Regions from separate parts of the Kitasatospora sp. NPDC001175 genome, predicted to be linked through region 1. Evidence: predicted binding sites of a transcription regulator. Region 1 holds the regulator's gene; the other holds the start of a gene.
The links. The regulator HrcA, encoded in region 1, represses chaperone genes, less so after heat shock. The targets are predictions, from matches to a motif close to TTNGCACTCNGNNNNNCNGAGTGCNAA.
Positions count from the first base shown of each region.

Region 1 (15,539 bases):
GGTGGCCGTCCAGGTCCGGGTAGCGCTGGGAGAAGTGGGTCAGGACCAGGGTCCGGACCCCGGAGGCGGCCGCGACCTGGGCGGCCTGGACGGCGGTGAGGTGGCCGTGTTCCGAGGCGAGCCGGGTGTCGCCCTCCAGGAAGGTCGCCTCGATCACCAGCAGGTCGGCGCCCTCGGCCAGTTCGTACACCCCGTCGCACAACCGAGTGTCCATCACGAAGGCGAAGCGCTGGCCCGGCCGCGGCTCGCTGACCTCGTCCAGGGTGACGGTACGGCCGTCCACCTCGACCCGTCCCTCGCGCTGCAGCCGACCGACGGCGGGACCGCGCAGCCCGAGGGCGGCCAGCCGCTCGGGCAGCATCCGACTGCCGTCGGGCTCCACGAGCCGGTAGCCGTAGGACTCCACCGGGTGGGAGAGCCGCCTGGCCTCCAGTGTGAAGGGGGCGCCGGGGGCCTGAAGCACTCCCGGCGCGCTGATCGGACGGGGGCGCAGCTCGGCGGTCTCGTGGTACGCGGTGGAGTACCGCAGCCGCTCGAAGTAGACCTCGCCGCCGGCCGGGTAGTAGGCGTCCACGGGGTGCGGGACCTTGTCCAGGTTGATCCGCTGGATCACCCCGGCGAGGCCCAGGCAGTGGTCGCCGTGGAAGTGGGTCACCCCGATCCGGGTGATCTGGGTGGCCGAGACCCCGGCGTGCAGCATCTGCCGCTGGGTGCCCTCGCCGGGGTCGAACAGCAGGCCCTCGCCGTCCCAGCGGAGCAGGTAGCCGTTGTGGTTGCGGTGCCGGGTGGGCACCTGGCTGGCGGTGCCGAGGACGACGAGTTCGCGCTGCGACACGGTCTCAGACCATGTTCTCGTTCATCGGCCGGCCGCCGAGGACGTGGACGTGCGCGTGGAAGATGGTCTGGCCCGCACCCGCGCCGGTGTTGAAGATCAGCCGGTAGCCGGACTCGACGATCTTCTCGTCCGCGGCGACCTCGCCGGCCTCGGCGAGCAGCTCACCCGCGATCTCCGGCTCGGCGGCGGCCAGTTCGGCGGCGTTCGGGTAGTGCACCTTGGGGATGACCAGGATGTGGGTGGGAGCCTTCGGGCTGATGTCCCGGAACGCGAGGGTGCGGTCGGTCTCCCGGACCACCGTCGCCGGGATCTCGCCTGCCACGATCTTGCAGAACAGGCAGTCGGACTGCGGCTCGCCGGCCATCTCGCTCTCCTCAAGCTGGACTTCACTGATCGCTCATCACTACCGCCCGCAGCCTAGCCCAGCCGAACCCGCCCCGGGGGCGAGAGGTGAGCACCTCCACGGCGCGGAGAGCCGCGCGGCCGGCCCGCCGGCGGCCGATCTCCCGTCCGCCGCCGGTGAGTTGCTGCTCCCCTCCGGCGCGGGAGGCCCTCGCCGGGGCGCCCGGCCACTCCGGGTCCCCGCCCCGGAGTGAGGAGAGCCGCGCCGGCGGCGGACGGGAGGCACGGGCCCCACACCGCCGCCGGCACTCCGCTACAGCTCCGGGATCTCCGGGGCCCGGGCGGCCGGCTTCTCGGCGAGGGCGGCGAGCGCGATCCGGACGCCCTCGGCGAGCTGCGGGTCCGAGCCTTCGGCCCAGGCGTGCGGCGGCATCGGCACCTCGACGTCCGGGTCCACCCCGTGGTTCTCCACGCCCCAGCCGTAACCCTCCAGCCACAGCGCGTACTTGGGCTGGGTCACCAGAGTGCCGTCCACCAGGCGGTACTTGCTGTCGATGCCGATCACGCCGCCCCAGGTGCGGGTACCGACCACCGGGCCGATCCCGAGCGCCTGGATCGCCGCGTTGACCACGTCGCCGTCCGAGCCGGACAGCTCGTTGGCCAGGGCCACCACCGGACCGCGCGGTGCCTCCCGGGGGTAGGAGATGCCCTCGTCGAGGTCACGGGTGCGGTCCCAGCCGACGATCCTCCGGTTGAGCTTCTCGATGATCAGCTGGGAGGTGTGGCCGCCCCGGTTCTCCCGGATGTCGACGATCACGCCCTCCTTGGCCAGTTCGGTCTTCAGGTCCCGGTGGAGCTGGGCCCAGCCGTTGCTCTGCATGTCGGGGATGTGCAGATAGCCGAGCCGACCTCCGGAGAGCTCGCGGACCGCGGCCCGGCGGTCGGCCACCCAGTCGTGGTAGCGCAGCGGCTCCTCGTCGGCCAGCGGGACGACCACCGGGTACCGCTCGGTGCCGTCCTTCCCCGCGACGGTGAGCTCGACCGGCTGCCCGGCGGTACCGGCGAGCAGCGGGGCGGGGCCGGTGACCGGGTCGACCGGGCGGCCGTTGACGGCGAGCACCGCGTCGCCGGCCCGGACCGCGGCACCGGGCGCGGCCAGCGGGGAACGGGCCCGCGGATCCGAGGACTCGCCCGGCAGGATCCGCTCGACCCGCCACAGGTCGCCGTCCTTGACCAGGTCCGCGCCGAGCAGTCCCTGCCGGTGGGCGGCCTGGGCGCCCCGCTCGTACGGAAGCACGTACGCGTGCGAGGTGCCCAGTTCGCCCACGGTCTCCCAGAGCAGGTCGACCAGGTCGTCGTGCGAACCGCAGCGGTCCACCAGCGGCCGGTAGCGCGCCAGCGTCCCGGCCCAGTCGTGGCCGCCCAGGTCCGCGCGCCAGAAGTTGTCGCGCATCAGCCGGCCGTTCTCGTCGAACATCTGGCGCCACTCGGCGGCCGGGTCGACGGTGACCCGGACCCGGTCGAGGTCCACATCCAGGTCCTCGTCCTCACCGGCGCGGTGGCCGGCCGGGACGATCCGCAGACCGCCCCGGTCGAACACGGCGGCCCGGGTGCCGTCGCCGCTCACCGCGAAGCCGTCCACCTCGGCGACCAGCTGCGAGGTCTGCAGCTTCGCGAAGTCGAAGCGCTCCAGCGCCGCGCGCGGCTGGTCGTCCTCCGGCGAGGCGGCGTTGTCGCCGAGGTTGCCGAGCAGCGGCTGCCTGGTCCACAGCACGCCGTCCTTGGCCGCCCGCAGACTGCCGAAGCTGCCGCCCTCGACCGGGAACGGGACGATCCGGTCGGCGATGCCCTCCGGGTCGACCCGGGTGACCGGGGCGGATTCGGCGCCCTCCTCGGTGCCGTCCTTCTTTGCCTCCTTGGGCTCCTCCTCACCGGCGAGCGGCCGTCCGGCGCGCTGCGGGCCGAACGGCGACGGGGTGTCCGCGGCCAGCGTGATCAGGTAGGGACGGGTGCCGTGCGGGAAGGACAGGTCGAAGATGTGCGCGTCGTAGACCGGGTCGAAGTTGCGCACCGAGAGGAAGACCAGGTACTTGCCGTCCGGGGTGAAGACCGGCGAGTAGTCGATGAAGCGGGGCTGGGTGGCCTCGCTGACCGTGCGGTCCGTCAGGTCGGCCAGCATGATCTGCCGCAGCGAGCCGTCGTCCTGGACCGGCTGGGACCAGGTCAGCCAGCGCGAGTCCGGGGAGAAGGCCAGGTCGCAGACCTCGCCCTGAGCGCTGCGGACCAGCTGGTGCACGCCGCCGTCGGCCAGGGCGACCAGCAGCAGCCGGCCGTCGTGCGAGGCGACGGCGGCCTGCCGGCCGTCCGGCGAGACGGCCAGATCGCGGACCCGGCCGAGTTGCCCCGGGGCCAGCCGGCGGCGCTCGGTGCCCAGCACGGCGGGAGCGAGCTCCAGCGCGTCGTCGCCCTCGGCGTCCGTCACCCAGAGCGCGCCCTGCGTGCCGTCCGCAACGGGTACCACCCGGACCAGCCTGGCCCGCACCCCCGGCGTCTCGGCCAGCACCCGGGACGGTCCCTGGCGGTGCGTCAGCCAGTGCACGCTGCCGCGCACCACCACTGCGCTGGCCCGGCCGGTGCGGTCCGGGGCGACGGTCTCCAACTGCCCGACGGCCGGGGTCGGATGCGGAGTGCGGCCGGCGCGCGGACCGGCCAGTGCGATCTCCAGCCGACGCGGCTCGGCGCCGCCCAGGTCGTCCAGGAGCCACACGTCACCGGCACTGTGCCAGACGATCCTGGTCCCGTCGGTGGCGGCGTTGCGGGCGTAGAACTCGCCGTCGCTGTGCCGGCGCAGGCCGCTGCCGTCCGGCAGGCTGGAGTACAGCTGCGCGACGCCCTCGTGGTCGGACAGGAAGGCGATCCGGCCGCCCGCCCAGAGCGGGGAGTGGATGTTGCCGTCCAGGTCCTCGTGCACCCGGACGAACTCCCGGTCGCCGATCCACAACTTGCCCGTCCGGCCGCCCCGGTAGCGCTTCCACCAGGCGGGTTCGCGGTTGGTCGGGCTGGCGAGCAGCGTCCGCCCGCCGCCGGGTTCGAAGGCCAACCCGCCGATCGGCCCGTACGGCAGCCGGACGGGCTCGCCACCGTCCAGCGGGATCGCGAACGCCCAGGTGCGGCGCAAGGTCGCCTGGCCCGCGCTGGTGATCGCGACCGGTCGGCCGTCCTCGGTCCAGCCGCACAGCATCGTCTGGGCGCTGCCCCAGTAGGTCAGCCGGCGGGCGGGGCCGCCCGCGGCGGGTGCGACATGGATCTCGGGCGCACCGTCCCGGGTCGAGGTCCAGGCGATGTGCCGCCCGTCCGGCGAGAACCTGGGGTGGCTGACGGGTGCCTGATCGGCCGTCAGCCGCCAGGCCCGACCACCGCCGATCGGCGCGAGCCAGATGTCGTCCTCGGCCACGAAGGTCACGAGGTCCCCGTGCAGGTGCGGATGGCGCAGATAGGCGCCGGCTGAGGTGTGCTGAACATCGGTCACGGGCGCCACCCTACGCACGCCCTTGACCTCGCGTGACGGGTTTCTCCCAAAGGCGGCCGGGGAGTTGTCCATGGGGCGCGGGTGGTGCACCGCCACGGGCGCGGGGGAGCGCACGCACCGCAAGGCAGTTCAGCCGCGCCCTGGCTCGCGGGGCGGACGGTGGCCCGTCAGCGCGGTGAACGGCGTGAAGCCGAACGCCCGACCGGGCCACCCCGAGTCCCGACCGGCGGCGGCCGTCCGCCGGTCCACGCGACGCCCCTGGCCGAGCCTCAGCCCCAGCGGCCGGTACGCCCGAGCAGGAGCGCCCCCGCCGCCACGCCCGCGGTGGACGTCCGCAGCACCGAGGGGCCCAGCCGGTACGGCTTCGCCCCCGCCTGCGCGAAGGCGGCCAGCTCGTCCGGCGACACCCCGCCCTCGGGCCCGACGACCAGCACGATGTCCCCGCTCGCCGGAAGTTCCGTGCTGGCCAGCGGCTCGGCACCCTCCTCGTGCAGCACCGCCGCGAAGGCCGCCTGGGCGAGCAACGGCGCGAGTTGACGCGTCGTCACCAGCTCGCGCACCTCGGGGAACCGCAGCCGCCGTGACTGCTTCCCGGCCTCCCGCGCGGTGGCCCGCCACTTGGCGAGGGCCTTGGCCCCCCGGTCGCCCTTCCACTGGGTGATGCAGCGGGCGGCGGCCCACGGGACGACCACGTCCACGCCGACCTCGGTCATGGTCTCGACGGCGAGTTCACCCCGGTCGCCCTTGGGCAGCGCCTGCACGACCACGATCCTGGGCGCCGGCTCGGCCTCCCGCCGCACCGCCTCGACGGTGACCTCCAGCACGTCCTTGCCGTGTACCGCGGCGACCGTGCCGTCCACGCCGAGCCCGAGCCCGTCCGCGAGGGTCACCGCCTCCCGGGCCTCCAGCCGCTTCACGGCGACGGCGTGCCGCCCCTCGGGCCCGTCCACCCGGATCACCGCTCCGGGCGCGGCCGTGGCCAGCCGGTCGGTCTCGACGACGAACACGGGCGCGGTCATGGCATTTCCCCAAACAATCTCATCGAGTAGCGACACAGCGACGCCCGGCGACCCTCGGGGAGTCACCGGGCGCCCGGAAGCTCAGCGGCTCAAAAGCGGCTCGAAAGGCTTCACCGGACCAGGGCCCGGAGCCTCAGCGTCCGTTGAAGGCGTCCTTCAGCCGCGAGAACAGCCCCTGCTGGCCCGGCGCGAACTGCCCGGACGGACGCTCCTCGCCGCGCAGCGCCGCGAGCCGCCGCAGCAGCTCCTCCTGCTCGGCGTCGAGCTTGCCGGGCGTCTGCACCTCGACGTGCACTATCAGGTCGCCTCGGCCGCCGCCGCGCAGATGCGTCACACCGCGGCCGTGCAGCGGGATCGACTGGCCGGACTGGGTGCCGGGGCGGATGTCCACCTCCTCCAGGCCGTCCAGGGTCTGCAGCGGCACCTGGGTGCCGAGCGCCGCGGCCGTCATCGGGATGGTGACGGTGCAGTGCAGGTCGTCGCCGCGCCGCTGGAAGACCGCGTGGCTGGTCTCGGCGATCTCGACGTAGAGGTCGCCGGCCGGGCCGCCGCCGGGGCCGACCTCGCCCTCGCCGGCCAGCTGGATCCGGGTGCCGTTGTCCACACCTGCCGGGATCTTGACGGTGAGGGTACGGCGGGCGCGCACCCGGCCGTCGCCGGCGCACTCGGGGCACGGGGTCGGCACGACGGTGCCGAAGCCCTGGCACTGCGGGCAGGGACGGGAGGTCATGACCTGACCCAGGAAGGACCGGGTGACCTGGGAGACCTCGCCCTTGCCGCGGCACATGTCGCAGGTCTGCGCGGAGGTGCCGGGTGCGGCACCCTCGCCGGAACAGGTGGTGCAGGTCACGGCGGTGTCGACCTGGAGTTCCTTGGTGGTGCCGAAGGCGGCCTCCTCCAGGGTGATCTCCAGACGGATCATCGCGTCCTGACCGCGCCGGGTCCGCGAGCGCGGGCCGCGCTGGCCGGAGGCGGCGCCGAAGAAGGCGTCCATGATGTCGGAGAAGCCGAAGCCCGCCGCGCCGGCGCCGAAGCCGCCCGCGCCACCGCCGCCGTTGGGCGACAGCGGGTCTCCGCCGAGGTCGTACACCTGCCGCTTCTGCGGGTCGGAGAGCACCTCGTAAGCGGCGTTGATCTCCTTGAACCGCTCCTGCGTCTTCGGGTCCGGGTTGACGTCCGGGTGCAGTTCGCGTGCCAGGCGCCGGAACGCCTTCTTGATCTCGTCCTGCCCCGCATCCCGTCGGACGCCGAGTACCGCGTAGTAGTCCGTGGCCACCAAATGCTCCGCTTGTTCCGCCTGTAGAAGTGCTTGCGACTGGTCGCCGCCGGTTCAACCAGCGGCCTGTGCTACGACTCGGCCAGGATCTGACCCACGTACCGGGCCACCGCTCGCACCGCCCCCATTGTGCCCGGATAGTCCATCCGGGTCGGACCGATCACCCCGAGTTTTGCCACACTCTGGTCGCCGGAACCGTAACCGACCGAGACGATCGAGGTGGAATTGAGCCCCTCGTACTCGTTCTCGTGACCGATCCGGACCGTCATCCCGGCGTCCGCCGTCTCACCCAACAGGCGGAGCAGGACCACCTGTTCTTCCAGTGCCTCCAGCACCGGCTGGATGGTGAGCGGGAAGTCATGTCCGAAGCGGGTCAGATTGGCCGTACCGGCCAGCATGATCCGCTCCTCGTTCTGCTCGGCCAGCGTCTCGAACAACGTGGCGAGCACCACACTGACCGTCGGCCGGTCCGACGGCTCGAAGGCCGCCGGGAGTTCCTCCAGCGCGCCGGGCACCTCGGGCAGCGGGCGGCCGACCGCGCCGGCGTTGAGTCTGGACCGCAGATCGGCCAGCACGTTCTCGCCGACCGCGCCGGGGCAGTCCACCAGCCGCTGCTCGACCCGGCCGGTGTTGGTGATCAGCACCAGCATCACCTTCGCCGGAGCCAGCGCCACCAGCTCGATGTGCCGCACCGTGGACCGGCTGAGCGAGGGGTACTGGACCACCGCGACCTGCCTGGTCAGCTGCGCCAGCAGGCGGACCGTGCGGGCCACCACGTCGTCCAGGTCGACCGCGCCGTCCAGGAAGTGGCGGATCGCCCGACGCTCCGGCGCACTCATCGGCTTGACCTCGGCCAGCCTGTCGACGAACAGGCGGTAGCCCTTGTCGGTCGGGATCCGCCCGGCACTGGTGTGCGGCTGGTGGATGTAACCGTCCTCCTCCAGCGCCGCCATGTCGTTGCGCACGGTGGCCGGTGAGACCCCGAGACTGTGCCGCTCGACCAGGGCCTTGGAGCCGACCGGCTCCTCGGTGCCCACGTAGTCCTGGACGATCGCGCGCAGTACCGCCAGCTTGCGCTCGTCCAGCGGACGACGGGACTCCAGCCGGCGCGCGTCCGGCTTGCGCTCGTCAGCACTGCGCTCGCTGTACACGGCACGCACCTCCGTCTTCGTCCGTTGAATCCCTTGGCCGACCGGCCTCTTGGCACTCTGGAAGGCAGAGTGCCAGAACCGTACTTGCCAGTGTACGGCCCGGGTCCGACGGCAGGAACGGGCCGCCCCGGTGATCCTTGTCGGATCCGGGGTACGAAGTCGGTGCCCCGGGGCGCCCGGAGTGGCAGCATCGAAGGCGAGCGATGTAACGAAGGAGCAGAGATGTCGGCTTCATCCCAGCACTCCCGCTTCGCACCCGATCGTGGTCTGACCGGGCGGATGGTCATCACCATGTTCCTCATCGGCCTGCTGTACGTGGGCTTCACGGGCGTACTGATCGTCCTGCTGCGCGGGGCGTGGCCGCTGATCGTGCTGATCTCCGGCGGACTCTTCGTGGCCCAGTTCTGGTTCAGCGACAAGATCACCGAGCGGGCGATGGGTGCCCGGCCGGTGAGCCCCGAGCAGCACCCGCAGCTGCACGGCACCATCGACCGGCTCTGCGCCATGGCCGACATGCCCAAACCCAGGGTGGCGGTCGCCGACAACGACATGCCCAACGCCTTCGCCACCGGCCGCAACCCGCAGAACGCGGTGGTCTGCGTGACCACCGGCCTGCTGCGCCGACTGGAGCCGGAGGAGCTGGAGGGCGTTCTCGCCCACGAGCTCTCGCACGTCGCGCACCGGGACGTCGCGGTGATGACGATCGCCGGTTTCCTCGGCGTGCTGGCCGGGATGATGACCCGGATCGCGCTGTACGGCGGCTTCCTCGGCGGCGGCAACCGGAACAACAACGACAGCAACGCGGCCATCGCCATGCTGGTCATCCCGCTGGTCAGCATGCTGGTGTACGCGATCAGCTTCCTGCTCACCCGGCTGCTCTCGCGCTACCGCGAGCTGGCCGCCGACCGGGCCGCCGCCCAGCTCACCGGCCGGCCGAGCGCGCTGGCCTCGGCACTCACCAAGGTGACCGGCCAGATCGCGGCCATCCCCAGCAAGGACCTGCGCCAGGCGCAGCCCTACAACGCCTTCTACTTCGCGCCCGCGCTCAGCGCCCGGGAGACCGCGAGCCAGCTGATGTCCACCCACCCGACGCTGGAGCAGCGGCTCGCCCAACTCGCCAGGATCTCCGCCCAGCTCGGCCACTGACCGCCACCTCGCACAAGGGGACCACCGTGGGATTCCTGGACGCCCTCTTCGGCCGCACCAAGCCGGTCAAGCCCGATCTCGACCAACTGTTCGCCGTGCCCTCGGCGGCCCTCACCCTGGAGGCCGCGGCCTCCTTCCGGCCGACCGGCCTCGGCTCGGTCTGCTTCGCCGCCGTGGAGGGCGGTGTGTTCGGCGAGGTGCAGCGCCAGGTCCGGGCGCTGCTGGACGCCGACACCGAGCGCGGCGGCACTCCGGTCGAGGCCAGCCGGGACTCCTACGGCTACTCCTGGCTGCTCGCCCGGCACTCCCCCGGGCAGCTGCCCGAGCTGGTCAACGACCTGCACGCGGTCAACAGCGAGCTGGAGGCGAACGGCTTCGGCCCCCAGTTGCTCTGCTCGATCGTGGCCTTCCAGGACGACGCGGGCCGGCCGTTGGGCCTGGTCTACCTCTACAAGCGCGGCACCTTCTACCCCTTCGCCCCGCTCCCCGGCGAGAAGCGCGACAACCCGCTGGAGATCCAGGTGAAGGCGCTGCTCGCCGACGACCTGCGGATCGAGCCCGACCTCTCCCGCTGGTTCCCGGTCTGGGGCGCACCCGGTCTCTGAGCGGCTACCAGGTGAACGCGGCCTCCGCGTGGGCGAGGTAGTACTGGATGTCCTGGTAGCTGAGCCAGGCCTCCCACATCTGGCGGGAGGCCCCGTCACCCCAGGGGTTGCCGAGGCAGATCCGGCCGCCGGGGACGTCCACGTCCTTGACGAAGTAGGCGTGGCTGGTGGCGAGCCGGCCGCCCATCAGGGTCTCCCGGTCACTCCCGTGCCCCTTGGTGCCGACGGTGACCGCCTGGCCCCGCGACTTGCGGTCGGCCATCTCATGGATCAGCCAGGGCGAGCTGATGTCGATCTCCTGCACCGGCTGGGCGGTCAGGAACGCCAGTGCCCGCGCGGCGTAACCGCCGTTGGCGATCTCCTCGTACCCCCGGTACCACTGGGCGACGGCCTTCTCGTAGTAGCCGGGCCAGGTCTCGGCGTAGCGCGGGTCGTCGCTGTGACCCTTGGCCCCGTACAGCATGTTGCCGACCATTGGCAGGTCGGCGACCACCGTCACGTCGTACGGCCGGCCGTTCTCGTAGAGCGTGAAGGTGACCGAGCCGTTGGCCTCCTGGCGCAGATGGCGCGGGGCGTAGGTCGGATTGGCCTGCAGCACGGCCTGCATGGCGGTGAGCATCCAGCAGGTGCCGAACCTGCCCTGGTCCATGTCCTGCCAGCTCATCGGCTCGGTGGAGGCCGAAACGCGCTGCCAGCTCTCGGTGAAGTACGCCCCGTCGATCTGGGCGAAGGGCCCGGCGGGCAGCACCCAGCCCGGCGTCCCGCCCCGCCTCTCGTCCTCCGGCAGCACCTGGTACGTCGGCTGGGTGCAGGGCATGGAGTCCCCGATCAACATGGTCGCGTACGGACTGACCGTGCGCAGCAGCCAGTTGAAGACCTCCTGCTGCCGGTAGAAGTCGTACGCCTCCTCCCCGCCCGCGTCGGTGACGTGCATCAGCTCGTCCCAGCGCAGCAGCCCCTGCGGGCCGAACCGCCGGATGACCAGGTCGAGTTCACTGGGCGGGAGCGGCACCAGCAGGTTGCCGACCTGGTCCAGCAGCGAGCGGGCCGGGTAGCGGTCGGTGTCGGCGAAGAGCGCGTCCCAGGCCCGGCGGCCGACCGCCTCGACCCGGGTCGGGTCCGGCGGCGGGCCCGGCGGCTGCCAGGGGCGCTCCACCACGGGGTGGCCGTCGGGCCGGTAGTCCAGCCGTTCGATGCCGACCTCGTCGGCGATCCCCTTGGCGATGTTCACCACCGCCATGACCCCGTGGCCGAACGGGATGAAATCAGCCACGTTGTTGGCCGCCTGCTGCCAGTTGTTGCGATGGTAGGCCACGCACCCTCCCCGGTCGGTTTTCCGCCGCTGCCCAGCCGATGAGCGGCTAAGAGGATACGAGGCTTTCCCGACACGGCCGCCGGTACCCCCGGTCACACGCGCGCCTGCTGAGTCAGCACCAGGTTTCATATAGTCAGCCGCATGCGCAGCAGGCAGTACGGACCCGACCTGACCCCGCCGTGGAAGCGGCCTCAGCCCGTGCCGGAGGTGGCCGCCGAACGTGACCTGGTGGTGGAGGAGGTGAGTACGGGGTTCTGCGGGGCCGTCGTGCGGTGCGAGAAGACCGCCGAGGGTCTGACCGTCACCCTGGAGGACCGCTTCGGCAAGCACCGGGTCTTCCCGCTGACGCCCCGTGGCTTCCTGCTGGAGGGGAAGGTGGTGACGCTGGTCCGCCCGGCCGGGACGGCTCCCGCCCGACAGCACAACGCGGCGGGGCCGGGCCGTACCGCCTCCGGTTCGATCGCGGTGCCCGGCGTGCGGGCCCGGGTGGCCCAGGAGTCACGCATCTACGTGGAGGGACGGCACGACGCGGAGCTGGTCGAACGGGTCTGGGGCGACGACCTGCGGATCGAGGGCGTGGTCGTGGAGTACCTGGAGGGGATCGACGATCTCCCCGCGATCGTCGCCGAGTTCGCGCCCGGCCCGGGACGGCGGCTCGGCGTCCTGGTCGACCACCTGCTGCCCGGTACCAAGGAGCACCGGATCGCCGCCCGGGTCACCGATGAGTCCGTGCTGGTCGTCGGCCACCCCTACATCGACATCTGGCAGGCCGTGAAGCCGGGGAGCGTCGGCATCCCGGCCTGGCCCGCCGTCCCGCGCGGCGAGGTTTGGAAGGAGGGCGTCTGCCGCCGCCTCGGCTGGCCGGTCGACGCCCCGGCCGCCTGGAAGCGCATCCTCGCCTCGGTCCGCAGCTACAAGGACCTGGAACCCGAGCTGTTGGGCAGGGTCGAAGAATTGATCGACTTCGTGACGACCGGTCAGCCGTAGGGCCCGGGGGCGTCCCGGCATGTCCGCCGGGACTCAGTCCACCAGGTCGCGCACCACCGCGTCGGCCAGCAGCCGCCCCTGGAGGGTGAGCACGGCCCGCCCGTCCTCGAACGCGGCCGAATCCAGCAGGCCGTCCGCCAGCGCGCGTTCGGCCGCCCGGCGCCCGTCGGCGGCGAGCAGCGAGAGCGGGCACCCCTCCCGCAGCCGCAGTTCCAGCAGGATCCGCTCGACCCGCCGGTCCTCCTCCGGCAGTACCTCCCGCCCCTGCGCGGGGGTTCGCCGTTCCGCGAGCGCCTGGGCGTACGCGGCGGGGTGCTTGCGGTTCCACCAGCGGACGCCGCCGACGTGGCTGTGCGCGCCGGGGCCCGCGCCCCACCAGTCGGCGCCGGTCCAGTAGAGCTCGTTGTGGCGGCACCGCCCGGCCTCGGTGGTGACCCAGTTGGAGACCTCGTACCAGGAGTACCCGGCGGCGCTGAGCGCCTCCTCGGCGATCAGGTAGCGGTCGGCGTGCACGTCGTCGTCCACCATGGGCAGTTCGCCGCGCTTGATCCGGGCGGCCAGCTTGGTGCCCTCCTCGACGATCAGTGAGTACGCGGAGATGTGGTCGGGCCCGGCGCCGATCGCGGCGTCCAGCGAGGCCCGCCAGTCGTCGTCGGACTCACCCGGGGTGCCGTAGATCAGGTCGAGGTTGACGTGCTCGAAGCCCTCGGCCCGTGCCTCGGCCACGCACGCCTCGGGCCGGCCCGGGGTGTGGTGCCGGTCCAGCAGGGAGAGCACGTGCGGACGGGCGCTCTGCATTCCGAAGGAGATCCGGTTGTAGCCGCCCTCGCGCAGCTCGCACAGGTACGCCGGGTCCACCGACTCCGGATTGGCCTCCGTGGTCACCTCGGCGTCGGCAGCCAGCCCGAACTCGTCCCGGATCGCCGCCAGCATCCGCACCAGGTCCCGAGCGGGCAGCAGGGTCGGCGTACCGCCGCCCAGGAACACCGTCCGCACCGGCAGGTCGGCGGAGCCCAGCACCCGCCGGGCGAGCCTGATCTCCGCGATCAGGTTGTCGGCGTACGTCTCCTGCGAGGCGACCGCTCCCGAGGAGCGCAGCTCGGTGGCGGTGTAGGTGTTGAAGTCGCAGTAGCCGCAGCGGGTGGCGCAGTACGGCACGTGCACGTAGAAACCGAACGGCCGCGTGCCCAGCCCGGCCAGGGCGTGGTCGGGCAGGGAACCGTCGGACGGCACCGGTTCGCCGTCGGGAAGTGCGGAGGGCATGCACCCATTGTCCCGTACGGCCCGAGTGATCTGTTCGGGCCGTACCCGCCGTCACGCCTCGTTGGCGCCCGCGTACATCTCGGCGACCGCGTCCGAGTAGGTCCGCTCGACCACCGGGCGCTTGATCTTGAGGCTCGGGGTCAGTTCGCCGTGCTCGACGTCCAGGTCGCGCGGGAGCAGCGAGAACTTCTTGATCGTCTGCCAGCGCTGGAGCTCGGCGTTGACCTTGCGGACGTAGCCGTCCACCAGCTCCCTGACCTCGGGGGTGGCGACCACCTCGGCGTAGCTGCGGCCGCCGAGGCCGCGTTCGCTCGCCCAGGGCATGATCACGCCCTCGTCCAGGGCGATCAGCGCGGAGCAGAAGTTGCGGCCGTTGCCGATCACCAGGATGTTGCTGACGAACGGGCAGAGCGCCTTGAACTTGCCCTCGATCTCGGTGGGTGCGACGTACTTGCCGCCGGAGGTCTTGAAGACGTCCTTCTTGCGGTCGGTGATCCGCAGGTAGCCGTCCTCGACCAGTTCGCCGATGTCGCCGGTGTGGAACCAGCCGTCCGGCTCCAGCACCTCCTCGGTCTGCTCGGGCAGGTTGTGGTAGCCGCGCATGACGCCGGGGCCGCGCAGCAGGATCTCGCCGTCCTCGGCGATCCGGACCTCGGTGCCGGGCAGCGGCAGGCCGACGGTGCCGATCCGGTAGTCCTCGGCACGGTTGACGGTGGAGCCCGCGCTGGTCTCGCTCAGGCCGTAGCCCTCCAGGATCGGCACGCCCGCGCCCTTGAAGAAGTACCCGATCTCGGGGGCCAGCGCCGCGCTGCCGGAGACCGAGCCGCGCAGCCGCCCGCCGAAGGCGGCCCGGATCTTGGCGTAGACCAGCTTGTCGGCGAGGGCGTGCTGGAGGGTCAGCGCGAAGGGCGCGCTGTCCCGGCCCGTGGCGATGCGGTTGGCCTGAGCGGTCCTGGCGTAGTCACGGGCGACCTTGGCCGCCCACAGGAAGATCTTGTACTTGGCGCCGCCCTCCGCCCTGGCCTTCCCGGCGATGCCGTTGTAGACCTTCTCGAAGATGCGCGGCGCGGAGGCCATCAGGGTCGGCCGGATCACCGGCAGGTTGTGGATGATCCGGTCCACCCGGCCGTCCACGGCCATCACATGGCCGGTGGCGATCTGGCCGGAGATCAGGGTCTTGCCGAAGACGTGCGACAGCGGCAGCCACATGAACTGCACGTCGTCGGAGCGCAGCAGCCCGCTCTGCTGCTGGGCCACGCCCTCGTACGCCCAGCAGTCGTGCACCAGGCGCACGCCCTTGGGGCGGCCGGTGGTGCCGGAGGTGTAGATCAGGGTGGCCAGCTGCTCCTTGTCGAGCGCGTCGACCGCCGCTTTGATCGCGTCGGGGTGCTCGGCGAGGTACTCGGCGCCGCGCTGCTCCAGCTCGGCCAGGGTCAGCACCTCCAGGTCCGCGGCCTCGGGGGGCTCGGCGGTGCCGTCGAAGAGGATCACGGTCCGCAGCTCGGGCAGCTGGTCACGCTGGGCGACGGCCTTGGCGAGCTGGGCGGCGTTCTCGGCGAACAGCACCTGGCTGGCGGAGTTGGCCAGGATGAAGGCGGTCTCCTCGGCGTTGGTGCTGGGGTAGACCGTGGTGGTCGCGGCGCCCGCGCACATGTTGCCGAGGTCGGCGATGATCCACTCAACCCTGGTGGAGGAGGCGAGAGCGACCCGGTCCTCGGGCTCGACGCCGATCGTCATCAAGCCCGCCGCCACCGCCTTGACCCGCTCGGCGGTCTGCGCCCAGGTCAGCGAGCGCCACTGCTCGGCGCCGGGAGCACCGTCCGCCGCGTGCTCGTCCACGGGCGCCGGGAACCGGTACGCCTCGGCGTCGGGCGTGGCGGCGACCCGGTCCAGGAAGAGGTGGGCCACCGAGGGCGGACGCCGCTCGATCATGGTGTGCGCGGTAGTCAACGATGACCTCCGGGGGCGGGTGGTCGGGGGTGAGGGCGGTGGCTGTGGGGGCAGGCCGACCGGCCCGCCTTATTAACTTGCCGGTAACAAGAGGGCCATATGCAGCCTAGGGCCAACCGCG
Region 1 is NZ_JBSFJU010000005.1:111,535-127,073, reverse strand. It holds gene ACWDAK_RS05900 (ribonuclease Z) at 1-835, opposite strand, end outside; gene ACWDAK_RS05895 (histidine triad nucleotide-binding protein) at 840-1,199, opposite strand; gene ACWDAK_RS05890 (S41 family peptidase) at 1,491-4,706, opposite strand; gene ACWDAK_RS05885 (16S rRNA (uracil(1498)-N(3))-methyltransferase) at 4,976-5,725, opposite strand; gene dnaJ (molecular chaperone DnaJ) at 5,859-7,001, opposite strand; gene hrcA (heat-inducible transcriptional repressor HrcA) at 7,073-8,086, opposite strand; gene htpX (zinc metalloprotease HtpX) at 8,375-9,298, shown strand; gene pspAB (PspA-associated protein PspAB) at 9,325-9,903, shown strand; gene ACWDAK_RS05860 (C2 family cysteine protease) at 9,908-11,218, opposite strand; gene ACWDAK_RS05855 (DUF3097 domain-containing protein) at 11,360-12,205, shown strand; gene hemW (radical SAM family heme chaperone HemW) at 12,239-13,468, opposite strand; gene ACWDAK_RS05845 (AMP-dependent synthetase/ligase) at 13,520-15,418, opposite strand.

Region 2 (15,539 bases), on a different contig from region 1:
TCACCCCCCGATGGGACGGGGAAGGCTCAGGCCGCCCGGGCGACCGCGCGGAAGCGGTCCGCGCCGGTGATCCACTCGCCGCGGCGCATCACCGCGACGAGGTCGTACGTGTCGGAGTCGAGGACGACCAGGTCGGCGTACTTGCCCACTTCCAGGGAGCCGATGGAGTCCGACAGGCCGAGTAGCCGTGCCGGGACGGTGGACAGGGAGTGCACGGCCTGGCCGAGGCTCAGGCCGTTGACGGTGACGGAGCGTTGGAGGGCGACGTCGAGGGTGAGGGTGGAGCCGGCGATGGCGCCGCCCTCGACCAGCCGGGCGACGCCGGCCTCGACCCGGACCTGGAGCGGGCCGAGCGGGTAGAGCCCGTCGCCCATCCCGGCCGCGCCCATCGCGTCGGTGATCAGCGCGACCCGGTCGGCGCCCGCCGTGCCGTAGGCGAGGTCGAGCACCGAGGGGTGCAGATGGACGCCGTCGTTGATCAGCTCGACCGTGACCCGCTCGTCCTCCAGCAGGGCGACGATCGGGCCCGGGGCGCGGTGCTGGATGCCCGGCATCGCGTTGAACAGGTGCGTGGCGACGGTGGCGCCGGCCTCGATCGCCTCCAGCGTCTTGGCGTAGTCGGAGTCGGTGTGGCCGACGGCCGCGATGATGCCGAGGTCGGCGAGCATTCGGACCGACTCCAGGCCGCCCGGCAGCTCCGGGGCGAGGGTGAACATCCTCGCCTGGCCGCGCGCGGCGTCCGCCAGCTTGCGCACCAGTGCCGGGTCAGGGGCGCGCAGCAGGTCGGGACGGTGGGCGCCGCACCGGCCCGGGGAGATGAACGGGCCCTCGAAGTGGATGCCCGCGAGCACGCCGTCCTCGACCAGCTCGGAGAGCACCGCCGCCTGGTGGCAGAGGTCGTCGATCTCGCCGGTGACGGTGGAGGCCATGGTCGTGGTGGTGCCGTGCTCCAGGTGCGTCCGGGCGACCTTCAGCGCCTCCTCGGCCACCCCGGAGGCGTACGAGGCGCCGCCGCCGCCGTGCACGTGCAGGTCGACGAAGCCCGGGACGACGGTGTGGCCGGTCAGGTCGAGGTCGCCCGGGGCGCGGTTCCCGCCGCCCGCCGGGGACTCGTCGGCCGCCACCGTCGCGATGCGCGAGCCCTCGACGGTCAGCCGGCCCTGCTCGACGACACCGCCCGGCAGCACCAGCCGGGCACCGGTCAGCGCGGTACCGGCGGCGAAGGGGACACCCCCCTCGGCCTGGCGGCCGGGGGCGCCCTCACCCGGCCGATGGCTGGGGGACGTTGACTGATTCCGCGCGGTCGTCACGCGGTCACCTCCATCGAGAGCAGGTCCCAGGCGAGCAGGCCCGCGCCCAGGGAAGCGGCGGTGTCTTTGAGCATGGCCGGTACGACCTCCGGGGGCATCTGGAAGGTCAGCCGCTCGGCGACGGCCGTGCGCAGGGGCGTGAAGAGGGTGTCACCGGCTTCCGCCAGACCGCCGCCGACGATCACCGTCGACGGATCGAGCAGGCTCTGCGCCAGCACGATGCCGTCGGCGAGTGCGTCGAGCGCGGTCTGCCAGACCTCGATCGCCCGCTCGTCCCCGGCTTCGACGGCCCTCGCGCAGGCCGCGGCGTCGGCGGTCGGGTCGCCGGAGCGCTCGGCCCAGGCCCGGGAGACGGCCGAGGCCGACGCCAGGGTCTCCAGGCAGCCGCGGGCGCCGCAGCCGCAGGCCGGGCCGCCGGGGCGGACCACGACATGGCCGATCTCCCCGCCGTAGCCGTGGGCGCCCGCCTCGATGCGTCCCTCGATGCCGATGGCGCCGGCGATGCCGGTGCCGAGCGCGACGAACAGGAAGCGGTCCACGCCGCGCCCGGCGCCGAGCCGTCCCTCGGCCAGCCCGCCGCTGCGGACGTCGTGGCCGAGGGCGATCGGCAGGCTCGCGCCGTCCGGGCCGCCGAGGCGCTCGCCGAGCAGCTTGCGGATCGGCAGGTCCCGCCAGCCGAGGTTGGCGGAGAAGACGGCGATCCCGTTCTTCTCGTCGATCGTCCCCGGTACGGCGACGCCTGCCGCGAGCGGTGCCCGACCGAACCGGCTGCGGCCCTCGTCGGCCAGGTCGGCCGCGAAGTCGAGGATGGCGGCGACCACGGCGTGGGTGCCGTGCTCCCGCCCGGTCGGCCGGCGTGCTTCGAACAGCACCGAGCCGTCCGGGGCGAGCAGCGCGGCCTTCATGCCGGTGCCGCCCACATCGAGTGCGATGACGTGCTTCACGGGTGACAGTGTCCCTTGGCCAGGTCAGAGAGGTCTAGTCCAGTCGCGGGATTGGTCTGGTCCAGCAGGGGTGAGCTTTGTCGCCATTGGAGATGTGCCGGGTTCTGCGGCCATGGGCGGCCGTCCTTTTCCTGTTGTACGGACGGCGCGGGCGGGTGTCCAGGAGCGTGCGGGGCGTGCCGGCAGTTCCTGACGGAGGGGTTCTAGCCGAGGACGACCGAGCGGGTCAGGCCGCGCGGCTCGTCGGGGTTCAGGCCGCGAGCCCCGGCCAGGGCCACCGCCAGCCGCTGGGCCCGGACCAGGTCGGCCAGCGGGTCCAGGCCGGCGGTGCCGGAGTCGGCCACCAGCAGGGCGCCGGTGCGGGCGATGTCCGCGGCCAGGCCGTCCGGCAATTCGCCGAAGCACCAGACGGCCCGTCCGGGGGCGGCGATGCTGATCGGCCCGTGCCGGTACTCCATCGCCGGGTACGCCTCGGTCCAGGCGGTGGCCGCCTCGCGCATCTTGAGCCCGGCCTCCTGGGCGAGCCCGTACGTCCAGTTCCGGCCGAGGAAGGTGATCTGCTCGGCGCCGAGCAGGCCTTCGGGCAGCGGCCGGGCGATGGCGTCCTCGGCGTCCTCGGCGGCCTGCGGGACGCTCTTGACGCCTGCGGGGAGTGCGCCCTCCAGCTCCAGGTGGGCGCGCAGCAGTGCCAGTGCGGTGGTGGCGAACCTGGTCTGCACCACCGAGCGCTCGTCGGCGAAGTCCAGTACCAGCAGTCGGTCGGAGGCGCCGGAGATCGGGGTGCCGGGGTCGGCGGTGACGGCCGAGGTCGGCGCCTCGACCCGGTCGAGCACATCCAGCACCTCGGTGGTGGTGCCCGAGCGGCTGATCGCCAGGACCCGGTCGTAGTCGCGTCCGTACCGGAACTCGGAAGCCGCCAGGGCGTCCGTCTCGCCGTGCCCGCCGGCCTCCCGCAGGGCGGCGTACGCCTGGGCGATGAACCAGGAGGTGCCGCAGCCGGTCACCGCGACCCGCTCGCCGCGTCGTGGCAGCGCCGGGGACGCCTCGGCGGCGAGTGCGGCGGCGCGGCGCCAGTTCGCGGGTTGGCTGGCGAGCTCCTCGCCGGTCAGGGAAGTCAAAGCCATGGGTGCGAGCTCCTCGGAGTGCTCAGGTCCATTGCTGCGTCCTGCTGGGGTGCACCAGAGAGTGCATGGAGCGCGGAGTGCGTGAATCTGATTGATTTATAGCCGTTTCGCGCAGGACCGCGCAATGAGTGTGGCCGGCGGTGTGCCGGTTGGCCGGTCGCGGACAACGTCCGGGTCGGCACTGATGTGCGAAGCTGTCCAGGCTTCGCGCATCGGCGCGCGGCAGTGACCGCGCTGTTCGCGGCGGTCGCATCGAGTGCGTCGGTACAGGAGGAGCGGCCCAGCGTGTCCAGGTACGAGCGGTGGAACGCCCTGCTGGAACTGCTCGCCGAGCACGGCAAGTTGGAGGTCGAGGAGGCTGCCGACGCGCTGGAGGTCTCCGCCGCCACCATCCGGCGCGACCTCGACCAACTCGCCCGCCAGCAGATGGTCACCCGTACCCGCGGCGGCGCGGTGGCGCACAACGTCTCCTACGACCTGCCGCTGCGCTACAAGACGGCCCGGAACACCGACGCCAAGCAGCGGATCGGCGTGGCGGTGGCCGGACTGATCGAGGCCGGCGAGGTGGTCGGCCTCAACGGCGGGACCACCACCACCGAGGTGGCCCGCGCGCTGGCCGTCCGCCCCGACCTGGCCGAACGGCCGGAGAGCGGCCTGGGGCAGAGCGTCACCATCGTGACCAACGCGCTGAACATCGCCAACGAGCTGACGGTCCGTCCGCACGTGAAGATCGTGCTGACCGGCGGTGTCGCCCGCCCCCAGTCGTACGAGCTGATCGGCCCCCTCGCCGGGCTGGTACTGAACGAACTCACCCTGGACGTCGCGGTGCTGGGCGTGGACGCGTTGGACGCCGAGCACGGTGCGACCGCCCACCACGAGGGCGAGGCCAGCGTCAACCGGCTGCTCGCCGAACGGGCCCGCCGGGTGGTGGTGGCCGCCGACTCCTCCAAGCTGGGCCGCCGGGTCTTCGCCCGGATCTGCGGCGTGGACCGGATCGGCACACTGGTCACCGACGGGGGCATCACCCCCGAGCTGTCCGCCGCCTTCGCCGAGGCCGGGGTGCGGGTGATCGTGGCCTGAACCCCCGTGGCGAGCGCGGGAGTCGGGCAGCAGCGAAGAGTGTGGCCGTCGGGTGCGGACCAGCGCGAGGCGGCACGCCCTCGAAGGCGCCGCCCACCCTGCCGTTCCCGGCGCGGAACTCCTCGATCACGGAGAGGCCGAAGGGGTTGCCGTTGGCGGTGCCGGTCTCGGTCACGGCGGTCGTCCTGCCGGTCCGGTGACGCGGGTCTCGATCGCCGCAACACCGGCCGGCAGGGCATTCATCCCCGGGAAGTGACGGGATCTCAGTCGTTTCCGAGGTCGATCGAGTAGGCCTTGCGCAGGGTCTCGTGGACGGTCCAGGTGGTGCGGTCGCCCTCGCGCAGGACGGCGAAGTCGCCGGGGCCGACCTCCAGGGTCGTGCCGCCCTCGATCTCGATGGTGGCACGGCCGCTCACCACCACGAACAGCTCGTCCGCCTCGACGTCGGTCACCACGCCCGGGGTGACCTGCCAGACCCCGCGCAGCCGGCGGCCGTCCTCGGACTCCCAGAGCACCTTGCCGGTGACCTCCGGGGCGCCGGAGACGATCTGGTCGGGGTCGAGCGGCTCGGGGTCGAGTTCGAGGTCGGGGATGTGCAGAGCGAAGCTGTTGGTCATGCCCCGACGCTAGCCGGACGGCGGGTGCGGCGGGGGTGACAGGGTGTGTCCGGGCAGCCGGGCACAATGACACTTCGTACCGGCTCGGCAGGGAGGTGGATGTGGTGTCCGGACTGAGCGAACGCGAACTCGCGGTGCTCGCGCTGGAAGCGCGGCAGTGGCGTACGGCGGGTGCCAAGGAACGCGCCATTCGGGAGGAGCTCGGCCTCTCGGCCACCCGGTACTACCAGCTGCTCAACGGCCTGCTGGACCGGGAGGAGGCGCTCGCGCACGACCCCGTGCTGATCAACCGGCTCCGCCGGATCCGGGAGGCCAAGCGGGCGGAACGCTAGGACGCCGGGGGCCCTGTCCGCGCGGCCTCCAAGGCCTGTCCGGCGGGTCTTTCCGGATCGGCGCGCGGCGCGCCACGCCCGGCGCCACACGCGGCTCCACGCGTCTTCGAAGGCTCAGTCATCCCTGTGCTGGGTAGGGTCGGTGCATGGGTAGGACCGAACAGTTCGCACCGAGTACCCCGGTCGGCCGGGCGGGCCTGGCGGCCCTGCTGGCGGCCCCGTCCGAGGCGGTGATCGCGCTCGACTTCGACGGGACGCTGGCCCCGATCGTTCCCGACCCCGAGCAGGCGCGCGCCCATCCCGACGCGGTGGCCGCGCTCTCCCGGCTGGCTCCACTGGTCGGTGCGGTGGTGGTGGTGACGGGCCGGCCGGCGGAGGTGGCCGCGCGGTACGGCGGCTTCCCGGCCGCCCCCGGCCTCGGGCACCTCACCGTGCTGGGCCACTACGGCGCCGAACGCTGGGAGGCGGAGACGGCCGAGCTGACCGCCGCCGAGCCGCCGCCCGGGGTGGCCGCCGCCCGCGCCGAACTGCCCGGCGTGCTGGAGCGGTCGGGCGCCCACCCCGGCACCTGGGTGGAGGACAAGGGGCGGGCGCTGGGCGTGCACACCCGTCGAACCGGCGCGCCCGAAGCCGCGCTCGAACTGCTCCGCGAGCCGCTGGCCCACCTCGCCGCCGACCACGGCCTGATCGTCGAACCCGGCCGCTACGTACTGGAGTTGCGCCCGCCCGGGGTGGACAAGGGTGCGGCGCTGACCGCCTTCCTGGCCGAGCGCCCGAGGGCCGGCGCGGTGCTGTACGCCGGGGACGACCTGGGCGATCTGCCGGCGTACGCGGCCGTCGAGAAGCGCCGGGCGGACGGGCTGCCCGGCCTGCTGGTGTGCAGCAGCGGGACGGTGGCGGGCGAGGCCCAGGTGCGCGAACTCGCGGAGCAGGCTGACCTTTCGGTGCCCGGACCCGCCGGACTGGCCGAGCTGCTCACCGAGTTGGCGGACCGGATCGAATCGGCGGGCTGAACCGACAGGCCTCGGGGCGGAGCGGGGCGCGGGCGAGCCGCGCCCCCCTCCCTGCCCTGTTGGTGGCGGAACCGTCAGTCCAGCGCGCGGAGTTGGTCCAGGAACCACTGCTGGGGCGAGAGTACGGTGGCCGCGTCGGCCAGCCGCTTGGTGCGGTCGGCGCGTTCGCCGGCGGGCATGTTCAGGCCCCGGTACAGGGCGTCGGCGGTGGCGACGATGTCGTACGGGTTCACCACCAGGGCGTCGTCGGCGAGTTCGGCGTGGGCGCCGGCCTCGCGGGAGAGCACCAGGGCGCACCCCGCGTCGGAGACCACCGGCACCTCCTTGGCGACCAGGTTCATTCCGTCCCTGATCGGGTTGACCAAGGCCACGTCGGCGAGCCGGTAGGCGGCCAGCGAGCGCGGGAAGTCGTCGTTGACGTGCAGGATCAGCGGGCGCCAACGCTCCGTACCGAACTCGTCGTTGATCTCCTGGGCGATCCGCTCGACGGCCGCCGTGTACTCCCGGTACTCGGGCAGGTCGTGGCGGGAGGGGTAGGCGAAGGCGATGTGCACCACCCGGTCGTGCCACTCGGGCCGAGTGCGCAGCAGGTGCCGGTAGGCGAGCAGGCCGCGGACGATGTTCTTGCTCAGCTCGGTGCGGTCCACCCGGACGACCGTCCGGCGCGGTGTCCCGTCCGCCGAGCTGCCGACCGACTCGCGCAGCGCGGCCAACCTGGCGTCCACGTCCGGCCGGTGGGACCGGGAGCGGAGGAAGTCGGCGTCGGCGCCGAGGCTGTGCACACCGAGCCGGGTGGTGCGGCCGGAGAGGGTGACGGTGAGGGCGTCCCGGTCCACCGTCGCGCCGAGCACCGCCTCGCAGCAGTCGGCGAAGGCGAACGCCCAGCGGAGCGTCAGGAACGCCGCCCGGTCGGCCCCGAGGATGCCGGCGAGCACCGCCTCGGCGACATCGTCCGGCAGCATCCGGTAGTACTCGGGCGGGGCCCACGGCGTGTGCGAGAAGTGGCCGATGCGCAGGTCGGGCCGCATCTCGCGGAGCAGGGCCGGGGTGAGCGAGAGGTGGTAGTCCTGGACGAGCACCGCCGCGCCCGGGGCCGCCTCGGCGGCCAGGGCCTCGGCGAAGGCGGCGTTGTACGCGCCGTAGGACTCCCACGCGCGGTGGAACCGCTCGTCGAAGAGCGGCGAGAAGGGGGTGTCGTACAGCAGGTGGTGGACGAACCACAGGCTGGAGTTGGCGATCCCGTTGTAGGCGCGGTTGAAGGTGTCCGGGTCGATGTCGAGCATCCGCACGGCCTGGCCGCCGACGTCGAAGCCGCCCAGATCCAGCCTGCCCTCGGGGGAGCGGCGGACCGCCGCGCGGTCGGCGTCGCCGAGCGCGGCGCAGACCCAGACGGAGGACGGGTCGTCGATCGCGGAGAGACCGGAGACCAGGCCGCCGCCGCCTCTGCGCGGGGTCAGTGAGCCGTCGACCTCGATGCTGAAGGACACCGGGCCGCGGTTCGAGGCCACCAGGATCGGTGCCCTGCCGGTCGGATTCGAACGTTCGGTCGCGAAGTCGGCCATCAGTCCTCTTCTCAGGGCCGCGGATTCATCCGAAGGGATGGGCTCCCGGTGCGCGGTGGATGGGAGCGCTGCGGACCCGTACAGTCAGTGACCTGCCCACGGGCAGCGGTCAGGGCTCGGCCGCCGTGAGGTTCCACGGGGCCAAGTGGGAGCCCTCTCGTCGCGAGAGGGGGAGTCACGTCTTCAACCTTGCCGGACGGCAATGGTTGCAAACCACGCGCACCCCGGGCGACACACCGCGGCGGCGACCCCGCGCGGATCCTCACCCGGCGGCGGGGCGCGCCGTGTACTCGGGAACCGTCCGCATCGGGGGTCGCTCCAACGCCGCGACCGGGTGGGTGTGGGAGGCGAAGCCGCGGGCGAGCGGGTCGCGGGTGAACTGGGTGAGATGCGGGTGGACCAGGTCGTCCGCGGCCTTGAGGCGGTGGGTGCGCTCCAGTCGTTCCAGGGCGGTGCGGTAGATGGTGGCCGCCATCCGGCCGAGGGCCTGTCCGTCCTGGTGTCGGTGGTGCCGGACGCCGACGTCCACCTGGGCCAGGGCGTCCAGGCCGACCTCGTCCAGGGCGTCCACCAGCAGGCCCAGTTCGACCCCGTACCCGGTCGGGAAGTGCAGCCGCTCCAGCAGCGAACGCCGTGCCGCGTACTCCCCGCCCAGCGGCTGGACGAACCCGGCCAGCAGCGGCCAGTGCAGGTTGAGCAGCGGCCGTGCGACCAGCTCGGTCACCCGTCCGCCGCCGGCCGGCACCACCGCACCCGCGGTCTCCAGCGGCCGGTCGTACATCGCCTTGACCAGCTGGATCCCGGGGTCGGTGAGCAGCGGCCCGATGATCCCGGAGACGAAGACCGGGTCGAATTCGCGCAGGTCGGCGTCGATGAAACAGACGATCTCGCCGGAGGTGGCCAGCAGCGAGCGCCAGAGCACCTCGCCCTTGCCCGGGACGGCGGGTATCCGGGGCAGCAGGTCGTCGCGGTGCACCACCCGGGCACCGGCGGCGGCGGCGAGTTCGGCCGTCCGGTCCACCGAGCCGGAGTCGACCACCACCAGCTCGTCGACCAGCGCAAGCCGCTCCATCAGTTCGCGCCGGATCGTCCGGACGATCTCGCCGACCGTCGGCTCCTCGTCCAGCGCGGGCAGCACCACGCTGACCGTACCCGCCCGGCCCGCCGCCCGCTTGGCCGCCAGCAGGGCCTCGACGGGACGGTCGGCGGCCGTCCAGGAGCGCTCGCGCAGCCAGCGCCCCACCTCCGGCAGCAGGGCCTCGGGGGCGGTCACCGCCTGCTCGGCTCCGGGCGCTTCGATCCGGTGCCGGCGCTCCTCAACCCGGTGCTCGTTCGCCGCCTGTCGTCCGTCGCGGGCGGCACAGCCGCCGATCGGCACTGCGGCATCGGCGCGCCCCTCGACTCGGCGGGTCGGCTGGTCGGGCACGGTGTCGCTCCTTGCGCTCGGGCGGAAACTGTCGGGTTCATCTCGTGTGTCGGACGCTCCCCTTCGAGCTTGACACCTTCGGCTACAGTCTTCGTAACTCGGCCCGGGGCTTCGCACCGCGGGGCCGGCCGAGCAGCGTGACCAGCGCGATCACAACTTCACAGAGCTCATCCAGAGGGACTGAGGGAACGGCCCGTCGACGTCCCGGCAACCTTCTCGCCCGGCTGTCGCACAGGCCCCGGCGGGACAGGTGCCAATTCCGGCCCGTGGCGCGACCGCACCACGGGGAAGATGAGGAGAGAGGCCTCGCCATCATGGCTACCGCTACCCGTGTACCCGTCGCCACCGTCGACCTCGGCCCCGCCGCCGCACTGTCCTGCCGCGAGTGCGGCACCCGCTTCCCGCTCGGTCCGAGCTTCGCCTGCCTGGAGTGCTTCGGCCCGCTGGAGATCGCCTACGACTTCGGGTCGTACCGTGCCGAGGAGTTGCGCCGGCGGATCGAGGCCGGCCCGGCCAGCATCTGGCGCTACGCCCCGCTGCTGCCCGTCCCGGCCGACGTGGCCGGCAAGCCCAACCTGAACCCCGGCTGGACCCCGCTGGTCAAGGCCGACAACCTGGGCCGCGAACTCGGCTTCAGCGCGCAGCTGCACATCAAGGACGACTCCGGGAACCCGACCCACTCCTTCAAGGACCGGGTGGTCGCCTGTGCCATCGAGGCGGCGCGAGCCTTCAACTTCACCACCCTGTCGTGCTCTTCGACCGGCAACCTGGCCGGCGCGGTGGGTGCGGCGGCGGCCAGGGCCGGGTTCAGGTCCTGCGTGTTCATCCCGCACGACCTGGAGCGGGGCAAGGTCGTGATGGCCGGTGTCTACGGCGGCGAACTGGTCGGCATCGAGGGCAACTACGACGATGTGAACCGGTTCTGTTCCGAGCTGATCGGCGACCCGGCCGGTGCGGGCTGGGGCTTCGTCAACGTCAACCTCCGTCCGTACTACGGCGAGGGCTCCAAGACCCTGGCGTACGAGATCTGCGAGCAGCTCGGCTGGCGGCTGCCGGAGCAGATCGTCGTCCCGGTCGCCTCTGGCTCCCAGCTCACCAAGATCGACAAGGGCCTGCAGGAGCTGATCGGGCTCGGTCTGGTCGAGGACCGGCCGTACCGGATCTTCGGCGCCCAGGCCGAGGGCTGCTCCCCGGTCTCCGCGGCCTTCAAGGCGGGCCGCGACGTGATCCGCCCGGTCAAGCCGGACACCATCGCCAAGTCGCTGGCGATCGGCAACCCGGCCGACGGCCCGTACGTGCTGGACATCGCCCGCCGCACCGGCGGCGCGGTCGAGGACGTCACCGACGCCGAGGTGGTGGCCGCGATCAGGCTGCTGGCCCGGACCGAGGGCATCTTCGCCGAGACGGCGGGCGGGGTGACCGTCGGCGTGCTGAGGAAGCTGGTCGAGACCGGTCGGCTGGACCCGTCGAAGGAGACCGTCGCGATCAACACCGGCGACGGTCTGAAGACCCTGGACGCGGTGGCCGACGCGGGACTGACCGCCACCATCCGCCCGACGCTTAACTCCTTCCGCGCTGCGGGCCTGGCGTCCGTCTGACGCCCGCCCGCTCCCTCCCGGCCCCAAGACACCACCGCACCTAGGAGCTTCGCACCATGAGCGCTTCCGTCCGCATCCCCACCATCCTGCGCACCTACACCGGCGGTGCCGCCGAGGTGAGCGCCCAGGGCGCGACCCTGGCCGCCGTCATCGCCGACCTGGACGCCAACCACCCCGGCATCGCCGCCCGCATCCTGGACGACGCGGGCAAGCTGCGCCGCTTCGTCAACGTCTACGTCAACGACGACGACGTGCGCTTCGCGGAGGGCCTGGAGACCGAGATCAAGGACGGCGCCAGCGTCTCGGTCATCCCCGCGGTGGCCGGCGGCTGCTGACCGGCCGGCACCCGCTCCGGATGCCGCGGGACTAGCACACCGGGAGCCGTCGACGGGCATGGAATGGCTATTTCCGTGCCGGTCGGCGGCTCTCGGCGTGCCGGTGGAAAAGGGTGGCCCGAAGGGGCGGTAAAGTGCGCAGATACCGGCATGCATCCCGCCGGCCAACCCCGGGAACGCGGCCCGCGGCGGGCCCGCCCCCGACGCCCTGACGGCCGATCGCATACACAGGGCTCTTCCGGCCGCTAAGACGGACCTTGGACAGTCTGCCGCAGAAGATGTCAGGACGACGTCAGAAATTCACCGGCGATTTGCGAGCGTTCGTCCATTATGCCCGGCGGGAATAGGCACGGTCTGCCGCTTTCATCCCGCGGTATCCGAAAACTTCCGGATGGAATTCCCGGAAGTTGGGCCTGTTGCAGAGGGCACCTGTCCGGATACATTCAGCGGCGGTCGCACGCAATCACCCGTCGGCCCGGCAACTCCCGGGAGGCGGCGGAGGTTTGCGGCGTGCACGGCTGCGCCCAGGGGGGTTTCCTCGGGCCGGCCTACCAGCCTGGGCCCGCACCCTGCGGGTCCGTGAAGGGCCAGCACAGCACAAGGGGAGTTCGGAATGGCTCAGGGCACCGTCAAGTGGTTCAACGCGGAGAAGGGCTACGGCTTCATCGCGGTCGACGGTGGTGCGGACGTGTTCGTCCACTACAGCGCGATCCAGATGGACGGCTACCGCACCCTCGAAGAGGGCCAGCGGGTCGAGTTCGAGATCTCCCAGGGGCAGAAGGGCCCGCAGGCGGACATGGTCCGCGCCGCTGCGGTCTGACCTTCCGGCCTGCGGAGCCCTCGGCTCGGTCACGAGCTGGCGCTCACAACGTTGTTCGAGCAGTGGACCCGTACGACCCCCGTCGTGCGGGTCCACTGCTGTCTTCGCCGGTGTCCGGATCCGGACACCGGCGGCCGCTCGTGATCGCCGACTCCCGGTCGACACTGTCGCATTGGGCTTGCACTCGGTATCCCAGAGTGCTAATCATTGGCGTTAGCACTCTCCGCTCGAGAGTGACAACGGACCGGGTCGGTGAGGTTCCGGGGAGCGGCAGGGGAAAGGACCCCCGCTCCTGGGTGCCGTCCGTCGCGGGCACCTCTTGGTCCGAGCAGTCGACCGTGTCCTGGAGGACCACTTCCGATGGCCAAGATCATCGCGTTTGACGAGGAAGCTCGCCGCGGCCTTGAGCGTGGCATGAACCAGCTTGCCGACGCAGTCAAGGTGACGCTGGGCCCCAAGGGCCGCAACGTCGTCCTTGAGAAGAAGTGGGGCGCCCCCACGATCACCAACGACGGTGTCTCCATCGCCAAGGAGATCGAGCTCGAGGACCCGTACGAGAAGATCGGCGCGGAGCTCGTCAAGGAGGTCGCCAAGAAGACCGACGACGTCGCGGGTGACGGCACCACCACCGCCACCGTGCTGGCCCAGGCCCTGGTTCGCGAGGGTCTGCGCAACGTCGCCGCCGGCGCCAACCCGATGGCCCTGAAGCGCGGTATCGAGAAGGCCGTCGCCGCCGTCTCGGACCAGCTGCTGGCCCAGGCCAAGGACGTGGAGACCAAGGAGCAGATCGCCTCCACCGCCTCCATCTCCGCCGCCGACACCCAGATCGGCGAGCTGATCGCCGAGGCCATGGACAAGGTCGGCAAGGAAGGCGTCATCACCGTCGAGGAGAGCAACACCTTCGGCCTGGAGCTGGAGCTCACCGAGGGCATGCGCTTCGACAAGGGCTACATCTCCGCCTACTTCGCCACCGACCTGGAGCGGATGGAGGCGTCCTTCGAGGACCCGTACATCCTGATCGCCAACTCCAAGATCGGCTCGGTCAAGGACCTGCTCCCGCTGCTGGAGAAGGTCATGCAGTCCGGCAAGCCGCTGGTCATCATCGCCGAGGACGTCGAGGGCGAGGCCCTGTCGACCCTGGTCGTGAACAAGATCCGTGGCACCTTCAAGTCCGTCGCCGTCAAGGCCCCGGGCTTCGGTGACCGCCGCAAGGCCATGCTCGGCGACATCGCCATCCTCACCGGTGGCACCGTCATCTCCGAGGAGGTCGGCCTCAAGCTCGAGAACGCGGGCCTGGACCTCCTGGGCACCGCCCGCAAGGTCGTCATCACCAAGGACGAGACCACCATCGTCGACGGTGGCGGCGACAGCGAGCAGGTCGCGGGCCGCGTGAACCAGATCCGCGCCGAGATCGAGAACAGCGACTCGGACTACGACCGCGAGAAGCTGCAGGAGCGCCTGGCCAAGCTGGCCGGCGGCGTGGCCGTCATCAAGGCCGGTGCCGCGACCGAGGTCGAGCTCAAGGAGCGCAAGCACCGCATCGAGGACGCCGTCCGCAACGCCAAGGCCGCCGTCGAGGAGGGCATCGTCGCCGGTGGTGGCGTCGCCCTGCTGCAGGCCGGTGTCGCGTTCGAGAAGCTCGAGCTGGACGGCGACGAGGCCACCGGTGCCAACATCGTCCGCGTCGCGCTGGAGGCCCCGATCAAGCAGATCGCGACCAACGCCGGCCTCGAGGGCGGCGTCGTGGTGGAGAAGGTGCGCAACCTCCCCGCCGGCCACGGTCTGAACGCGGCCACCAACGAGTACGTCGACCTGGTCGCCGAGGGCATCATCGACCCGGCCAAGGTCACCCGCTCCGCGCTGCAGAACGCCGCGTCCATCGCGGCGCTGTTCCTGACCACCGAGGCCGTCATCGCCGACAAGCCGGAGAAGGCCGCTGCCCCGGCCGGCGGCGGCATGCCGGGCGGTGACATGGACTTCTGATCCTCCCCGAGGATCGGCGAGTTCTGATCGTCCACGAGGGCGGTCTCCCCACAGCGGGGAGGCCGCCCTCGCGGCGTTCCCGGAAGCGGTCACCCGTTCGTGGGACGCTGGGCGCATGGACGGTTTCGGCGGCTCTGAGGACCCGTACGGTGAGTGCGATCAGCGTCACGAGGAAGGGGGGAGGTCAGCGGTGACCGCGATGGCTGTCGAGCCGGGTCTGCACTGGAACTATCTGCTGAACACCTGGCGGGAGCTGGACGTCCCGGAGGGCTGGCGCGCCGAGATCGACGAGGGGAAGATCCACTTGGTGCCTCCGCCCGGTGTGGACCACAACATGATCGCCGAGGAGGTCCACCGGGCCCTGATCGAGTGCCTGCCGCCAGGCGTGGGCGTCTATCAGAGCCTGGGCACGGAGATCGTCCTGTGAAGACGGACGGCGTCCCGACGGCCAAGGAAGCTGCGGGAGAATCGGGGTATGGCCAGCTCTGAGATCGAAACCGCACTGCACGCCGCCCGCGCCCTGATCCTCGCCGACCTCACCGCCCGGGACGTGGCCGAGGCGGAGGTCGTCTCGATGGTCGAGAAGGCCGTGACGCACCGGCGCTGGTGGCTGGAGCAGTGGCCGGACGGAACGGATTTCGTGCTCGGGCTGCTGGCGCAGGACGTGCAGGACGCGCTGCTGGAGGCGTACGGGCGCTGGCCGCTGTGCACCGCCTGCGCCGCCGAGGGCGACCCGCACGCTCTCGGTGTGGAGCCCGAGTTGGGGCCGGAGCCGCACTGGGTCTGCGGCAAGAACGGCATCGTGGTGGCGCCGGTCGGGCAGCTGACGTGATCCTCATCGACCCCCCGGTGTGGCCGGGCCACGGCAGGCTCTGGTCGCACCTGGTCAGCGACGTCTCGTACGAGGAACTGCACGCCTTCGCCTGCGAACTCGGCGCTCCCGAGCGCGCGTTCGAGCGAGACCACTACGACATCCCGGCCGCCCGCTACCAGGACGCCCTGCGGTTGGGTGCGCAGCCGGTCGGCAGCAAGGAGCTGGTGGTCCGGCTGACCGCCGCCGGGCTGCGCCGGCGCAAGGCCATGGCCCGCTGACCGCGCGGCCGCGTCCATGGCCGGTGGGGCCGCGCCTATGACCCGCCGAGCGTGTCGAGTTCGGCGGCCAGATTGACCCGGGCCTGGGCGTCGAAGCGCTCCCGGGCCTCAGGGGTGCGGTAGAGGGCGGGCAGATCGAGCAACTGCCGCAGCACGGCGGCCCGTCCGGCCCGGAAGGCGTCCTCGGGGACGAAGCCGTACTCCTCGCGTACCGCTGCCGCGTACGCCGCGTACGCCTGGGGCGGTCCGCCGAGCACGGCCAGGTCGGCGTCGCAGAGCACCTCGCCGTTGCCGTCCCCGGGC
Region 2 is NZ_JBSFJU010000013.1:93,384-108,922, reverse strand. It holds gene nagA (N-acetylglucosamine-6-phosphate deacetylase) at 27-1,205, opposite strand; gene ACWDAK_RS12760 (ROK family protein) at 1,307-2,254, opposite strand; gene ACWDAK_RS12755 (SIS domain-containing protein) at 2,458-3,378, opposite strand; gene ACWDAK_RS12750 (DeoR/GlpR family DNA-binding transcription regulator) at 3,664-4,458, shown strand; gene ACWDAK_RS12745 (cupin domain-containing protein) at 4,722-5,075, opposite strand; gene ACWDAK_RS12740 (DUF3263 domain-containing protein) at 5,180-5,407, shown strand; gene otsB (trehalose-phosphatase) at 5,554-6,420, shown strand; gene ACWDAK_RS12730 (alpha,alpha-trehalose-phosphate synthase (UDP-forming)) at 6,495-7,982, opposite strand; gene ACWDAK_RS12725 (glucosyl-3-phosphoglycerate synthase) at 8,245-9,237, opposite strand; SAM riboswitch class I at 9,573-9,706, shown strand; gene thrC (threonine synthase) at 9,723-11,006, shown strand; gene ACWDAK_RS12715 (ubiquitin-like small modifier protein 1) at 11,063-11,341, shown strand; gene ACWDAK_RS12710 (cold-shock protein) at 11,955-12,161, shown strand; gene groL (chaperonin GroEL) at 12,522-14,144, shown strand; gene ACWDAK_RS12700 (hypothetical protein) at 14,335-14,571, shown strand; gene ACWDAK_RS12695 (hypothetical protein) at 14,620-14,976, shown strand; gene ACWDAK_RS12690 (DUF4031 domain-containing protein) at 14,973-15,236, shown strand; gene ACWDAK_RS12685 (HD domain-containing protein) at 15,272-15,539, opposite strand, start outside.
Region 2: the regulator HrcA is predicted to act here: its motif matches at 12,339-12,365, upstream of groL (chaperonin GroEL).